DNA from 2 places in the Streptomyces syringium genome. Region 2 is predicted to be linked to the other one. Evidence: riboswitches for the same ligand, from Rfam matches in the RefSeq annotation. Region 2 holds a riboswitch; the other holds the start of a gene.
What was found. Region 2 has a riboswitch for cyclic di-AMP ahead of JO379_RS16075 (M23 family metallopeptidase). Riboswitches for the same ligand answer to the same signal wherever they lie in the genome.

Region 1 (3,314 bases), 530 kb from region 2:
CGGTTCGCGACCGAGCCGATCACCCTGGGCGGGCAGCGCATCGCCGCCGGCGACCCCGTGCTCGTCGTGCTCGCGGCCGCCGACCGCGACCCCGAGCGGTTCGCCGAGCCGGACACCCTCGACCTGTCCCGGCGTGACAATCAGCACCTCGGCTACGGGCACGGCATCCACTACTGCCTGGGCGCGCCGCTCGCCCGGCTGGAGGGCCAGGCCGCGCTCGCGACCCTGCTGCGCCGCCTGCCGGACCTGCGACTCGCCGCCGACCCGGAGGAGTTGAGGTGGCGCGGCGGGCTGATTATGCGTGGTCTACGCACGCTTCCGGTGGAATTCACTGCGCGTATCAGATGACCATACGTCAACTCACGTGACCTTCGCGTGACCTCCGCTACACCGGCTTGTGACTCCTGTGGTCCGTCGCTATGTTCGACCACCATCAACTGAGCCGCCAACGAGAGGCCAACGCATGCGCTCCGGCAACGGTAGACACCGCAGACCCCGTCAGGTACCGGCGATCGTGGTCGCGGCGGGGGTGACGGGCGCGTCCCTCGCCATGCCGCTGCTCGCCGCCACCGGCGCGAACGCCGCGGAGGCCGAGACGTGGGACAAGGTCGCCCGGTGCGAGAGCGGAGGCGTCTGGAGCTCCAACGCCGGCAACGGCTTCTTCGGCGGACTGCAGATGACGCAGGAGATGTGGCAGCAGAACGGCGGTACGGACTACGCGCCGCGCCCCGACCTCGCCAGCCGCTCGCAGCAGATCGCCGTGGCCGAGAAGATCCTCGCGAGCCGCGGCCCGGACGCCTGGCCGAGCTGCGCGGTGTCCTCGGGGCTCGCGAAGGGCGGCAAGGCGCCGGAGGTCAACCCCGGCAGCACGCACACCCCCGAGCCGGAGGCGCCCGCCAAGCCCGCGCCGACGCGCAACACCCCCTCCACCCCGTCGACCCCCTCTCCCGACTCCTCCGAGACCGAGAAGCCGTCCGAACCCTCCTCCTCGCCGTCCCCCTCGTCCCCGTCGTCCCCCGACTCCTCTCCCTCGCCGTCCGCGCCCACAGGGACCGACGAGCCGACCGGCAAGCCCACCGAGCCGGTGCCCGGCGACTCCGCGCACCCCACGGACGGATCGTCCGAGGGCGGCAAGCACCGCAAGCCCTCCACGGACGACCCCACCGAGATCCCCTCGACCACACCCGGCACCCCCTCCGGCACGCCGACGCCCGACGGCACCGACGGCTCGGACGGCACGGACGGCGCGAACGGCACGGACAAGGAGCACTCCGGGACGCCGCGTTCGGACGACGGCCGCGCCTCGCGCGACGGGGGTACGCGCACGGACCAGCCGGGCGCCGGCGACTACACGGTGCGCCCCGGTGACAATCTGTCAGCCATTGCGGAGCAGCACGCCGTCGAGGGCGGCTGGTCCTCCCTCTATGAGGACAACAAGAAGGTGGTAGGGGCCGATCCGGACCTGATCCAGCCTGGTCAGAAGCTTGAGGTCAAGAAAAAAGCCGGGAAATAGAGCAGACTTCGCGGGGAATGTCCGTTCCAGTCGAAAGTGAGACATGGGTCTCGTTGACTTCTGGTCGGAAGGCGCTCGTCCGGAGTTTGTTCATGGTCTCTCACCTGCGGAAACAAGGTGTTCCCGTGGGTAACAAGAGGCAACTGTGGCTGGAATCAGGGGTTTGAACCCGTACGCCGGCTGTGTCTAACGTCGTCACCGCTCGCCACCGCGAGCACCACGGCCGCCACGCCGAATCCTGCCGGCGGCCGGAGGGGTCGTCGCGAAAGCGCCGTAGGCAGGAGCGGGGGAACCAAGGTAGGCGCCGGAACGGCCCAGCCGGTCATTCGACCGACGGGGGCGGGACGGCTTGGGGTGAAGCCGAGTGTGCACCGCACACCAGGCCGGGCAACTCACAGCCCGAACCCGACAGCTCACCTCGTAGGCGTCGGTGAGGAAACGACTCATGTCCAAGGGCAAGCACCGTCGTCCGTCCAAGGCCGTTCGCATCGTCACGCTCGCCGGTGTCGCCGGTGTCGCCGTGGCCGCGCCCCTGATGGCCGCGACCTCCGCCAGCGCCGCCTCCGTCGACACCTGGGACGCCGTCGCGCAGTGCGAGTCCGGTGGCAACTGGTCCATCAACACCGGCAACGGCTACTACGGCGGCCTGCAGTTCTCGCAGTCGTCCTGGAACGCCGCCGGCGGCCAGGCCTACGCCGACCGCGCCGACCACGCCACCAAGAGCCAGCAGATCGCCGTCGCCGAGAAGCTGCTCGCCATGCAGGGCCCGGGTGCCTGGGGCTGCGCCGGCGCCGGTGGCCTGACCGCCGGCGGCCCGAAGGCCGACGTCGACACCTCCGGCTCCTCCTCCTCGTCCTCGCGCGGCACCTCCACCAAGTCGCACGCGGACCGCAGCGAGCGCCAGGCCCCGAAGCAGCAGGCCGCCCCGAAGGCCGCCCCGCAGGCCCAGGCCGACGACGAGGACGACGCCCCGGCCCCGGCCCCGAAGGCCACCCCGAAGTCCTTCAAGAAGGGCGACGGCGAGTACGAGGTCAAGGCCGGCGACACCCTCGCCAAGATCGCCGAGGCCAAGAAGGTCAAGGGCGGCTGGCAGAAGCTGCACGAGCTCAACAAGGACATCGTCGAGAACGCCGACCTGATCTTCGTGGGCCAGCAGCTGCACCTCAGCTGATCCGGCGGGCCGGCCACCGCGCCGCGCCCCCAGTGCTCACAGCGGACCGCCCCGCTCCGACGCGCCTTCCCCCCGGGGCGCGCCGGAGCGGGGCTCCGCCGTTTCCGGGGACGACTCGACTGCCCGGCCCCCGGTGTCCGGATTCTCCGCTCGGCGAACACATCGGCTATTCGTCCGATGATCTCGGCATTTGTGCGGTTTTTCGGCTCGCCAGGTGGTCCACCGGCGGGGGGAACCCCCGGAGCCCGTTAGGCTCGGGGGCAGAACTTCAGACACACACGAAGGAGACGCACGTGCCGTCTATCGACGTCGTCGTAGCTCGCGAGATCCTCGACTCGCGAGGCAACCCCACGGTCGAGGTCGAGGTCGGCCTCGACGACGGCTCCACGGGCCGTGCGGCCGTGCCGTCCGGCGCCTCCACCGGCGCCTTCGAGGCCATCGAGCTCCGCGACGGTGACAAGAACCGCTACCTCGGCAAGGGTGTCGAGAAGGCCGTCCTCGCCGTCATCGAGCAGATCGGCCCGGAGCTCGTCGGCTACGACGCCACCGAGCAGCGCCTGATCGACCAGGCCATGTTCGACCTGGACGCCACCGACAACAAGGGCTCGCTCGGCGCCAACGCCATCCTCG
Region 2 (3,314 bases):
CCCGTCAGGAAGCGGAAGAGGAAGAACCACCACGTGGAGAAGGAGAACGCGGTCATCGCGGTCGCCGCCAGATAGACGGCGAGCGTGATCATGAAAAGCTTTTTACGGCCGAAGAGGTCGGTCAGCCGGCCGAAGAAGAGCGCCCCGACGCAGGCGCCCGCGACGTACAGCGCCGCCGCCAGGCCCGTGACCTGCCCCGAGGTGATGGACAGGCCGCTGTCCTTCTCGGACAGACGCCCGGCGATATTGCCGACGACCGTGACCTCCAGCCCGTCCAGGATCCAGACGGTGCCGAGGCCGATCACCACCGTCCAGTGCCACCGGGACCAGGGCAGCCGGTCGAGGCGGGCAGGCACTGAGGTGGTGATCGTCGCATCCGTCACACACCCCGAGTTCCCACCTGAACCTGAAGCATTCGTGGCAAAGGTGTGGTTATCGGGACCGATTATCGACGTCGTGCGGGACGGGCAGTGGGCGTAGGGCCTCTACGTTCGTAGGAGCCGTTTCCCGCCCGTACCCCTTACGAAACTGCCCCGCGCCCCCGACAAGCAGCCCCACGCCCCTTACGGCTGCAGGCCTCGTTACGGCTCCAGGCCTCGGCCGCGCAGCCACGACAGCGGGTCGACCGGCGAGCCGCCGCCCGGCCGGGTCTCCAGGTGCAGGTGGGGGCCCGTGACGTTGCCGGTCGCACCGACCCGGCCGATCACGTCGCCCGCCGAGACCTGGCCGGAGGTGACCACCATCGAGGAGAGGTGGCAGTACCAGATCTGGGTGCCGTCGTTCAGCGTCAGCACGACGCGGTAGCCGTACGCGCCCGCCCACCCCGCACTGGTGATCGTGCCGCCGCCGACCGCCTTGACCGGGGTACCGGTCGGGGCGGCGAAGTCCGCGCCGGTGTGGTTCGCGGACCACATGTCGCCGGCCTGGCCGAAGCCCGCGGTCAGCGTGTATGAGCCGACGGGGAGGGAGTACGAGCCCGAGCTGTGGCCGCCGCCCCCGCCCGAGGGCTCCGACCCGCCACTCCCGGATTCGCTCGCATTTTCGTCGGAAGATTCGTTCGAAGACTTCTCGGCGGCCTTCTCGGCCGCCTTTTCCGCTTCCGCCTTCTTCTTCTCGGCCGCCGCCTCGGCTTCCGCCTTCTCCTTCTCGGCGGCAGCCTGCTCCGCCTTCTCGGCCGCCGCCTTCCGGTGGGCCTCGGCGGCCTTCTTCGCCTCGGCCTCGCGGGCCTCCTCGTCACCGAGGTTCTGCTGGTGCTCGGCCTGCTGGAGGATGCGGGCGCGCAGCGCCTCGCCGGCGTCGGACGTGCCCCGGGCCGCCTCCTCGGCGGACAGTCCCGCCTGGGTCAGCGGCTGATCGGCACCGGGAGCCTGCGCCGCGGCGGAGCCGGAAGCGGAGTCCTTCTTCTTGTCGTCGTCATCCGCCAGCAGCGCACCGAAGCCGGGGATGTTCTGCGCCACGTCGGGCACGGATATCGGCGTCGCCGGGCGGTCCTGGGCGGTCGCCATGCCGCCCGCGCCGACCGCCGCGATCACGCCGACACCGAGGACCGCGCCACTGCGGGCCATCGTGCCGCCGCGCTGCTTGACGACGCGGTGTCTGCCGCGGACCGGGGCGACGGACTCCGCGGTGGGGTTCCACACCTCCCCGGGCTCCCCGGCCGGCTCGGCGGCGGCCACGGGGGTCACGGTGGACGGGGCGGCGACGACGGGCTCGGGCGTCAGAGGAGTCATGTACGCGGGCACGATCGAAGGCTCCGGCGCGTAGGCCCCGGCTCCGTACAGCTCGGTCGGCTCCGGCTGCTCGTACGACCCGTAGGGCCCGTACGACTCGTAGGAACCATCGCCGGGGGCAGGCTTGTTGGACGCCACGAGGGCGACTCCTTTCCTTCCTTCTCGCCTACCGGGTTAGCTGACGGGTTCGGAGCAGGAAGGTCTCCTACGGGCCGGAGTACGGCCCGATTCACCCCAAGTTTGGTGGTTCCCCGGTTCCCGGTTGTCGCTGGTGGTGCAGATGGTGCTGTGCCCGCGGGATTCGGCGAAGGCGCACGGTGCCGCCTCTTGCGGCGGCTGTGACGACCGCGCTGCGTTATCGAACGTTAATAGACATGGCTGGCGGATTCCAAGCCGAACGCCCGAACCCACCGGCTTTCGGGGCCTACTTCACAGGACACGCGGGTTTCCCGGCAGGCGAGTTACTGCGCGCTACCGGAACACCACGGAGTTGATCCCTCGTCAGCCGACATCCGCGGCACGTGCCGATTCAAGATCATTTACCGTCGTCGGGAGAAGCAGCGGGGGAAGCGGGGGGAGAAACGGCAGCAGATCCGTGCGGGGAAGTATGCGTCCGCGTGGACGTCACGGTCGCGGTGAGGGTGCCGCGCGCGGCGGCCACGGGATGGTGGAAGCCGTCACCGCGCCGGATCGCCAGAAGGGCCATGTCGTCGGCCGTGTGACCGCCCGAGTGGCGGGCCACGTCCGCGGCGAGCAGGTCGAGGAGCGCGTCGGGGCTCCGGAACTGTCTGCCGCGCAGCCGCTCCTGCGGGACGTAGAAGACGCCGTCCGCGTCCCGCGCCTCGGTCACCCCGTCGGTGAACAGCAGCAGCGTCGAACCCGCCGGGAACTCCCGCTCCTCCGCCCGGTCCGGCCACCCGCCCAGGTCCCCCATGCCGAGCGGCAGCGCCGGCACCTCCGGGTACGTCTCGTCCACCCGCCCGTCGATGTGCAGCAGCAGCGGGGGCGGGTGGCCGCGGTTCACCAGGCGCAGCGTGTTCGCCCCGGGCGGCACCTCCGCCAGGACGGCGGTGGTGAAGCCCTCGGACTGGTCCAGGTTGGCGCGCCGTCTGCCCTCCCGCCGCAACGCGTGCTCCAGCCGTGCCGCGAGCGCTTCGAGCGTGCGTTCCTGCTCGGCGGCCTCCCGGAAGGCTCCGATCACCACCGCGACGGCCTCCACCGCGCCCAGGCCCTTGCCGCGTACGTCACCGACGATGACGCGCACGCCGTGCGGGGTGTCCTGGACGGCGTAGAGGTCGCCGCCGATCCGGGCGTCGGCCTGGGCCGCCACATAGCGCGCGGCGACGCGCATCCCGGCGATGCGGGCGGGCGGCGTCGGCAGGACCGCGCGCTGGGCGGCCTCGGCGATGCCGCGCGCGGAGGCGAGCTGCTGGTCGCCGTGGCGCACGATGCGGTTCAGGCCGAGGGCGAGGAGGGAGACGGCCGTGACGGTGACGACCTCGGTCGTGGACTCGGCCGTGTCCTGTACGCGGTGGTAGACCGCGAGGGTGATGGCCGCGCCCACGGCCGCCACGGCGGTCGTCG

Region 1: linked by a shared signal. The riboswitch ahead of JO379_RS13790 (LysM peptidoglycan-binding domain-containing protein) and the one ahead of JO379_RS16075 (M23 family metallopeptidase) in region 2 are both predicted to bind cyclic di-AMP.

What each region holds. Positions count from the first base shown of each region.
Region 1 is NZ_JAGIOH010000001.1:3,125,626-3,128,939, reverse strand. Features, by position in the region: gene JO379_RS13800 (cytochrome P450 family protein) at 1-348, shown strand, start outside; gene JO379_RS13795 (transglycosylase family protein) at 515-1,513, shown strand; cyclic di-AMP (ydaO/yuaA leader) riboswitch at 1,773-1,955, shown strand; gene JO379_RS13790 (LysM peptidoglycan-binding domain-containing protein) at 1,959-2,684, shown strand; gene eno (phosphopyruvate hydratase) at 2,978-3,314, shown strand, end outside.
Region 2 is NZ_JAGIOH010000001.1:3,651,097-3,654,410, forward strand. Features, by position in the region: gene JO379_RS16070 (MFS transporter) at 1-383, opposite strand, end outside; gene JO379_RS16075 (M23 family metallopeptidase) at 582-1,868, opposite strand; cyclic di-AMP (ydaO/yuaA leader) riboswitch at 1,880-2,045, opposite strand; gene JO379_RS16080 (PP2C family protein-serine/threonine phosphatase) at 2,266-3,314, opposite strand, start outside.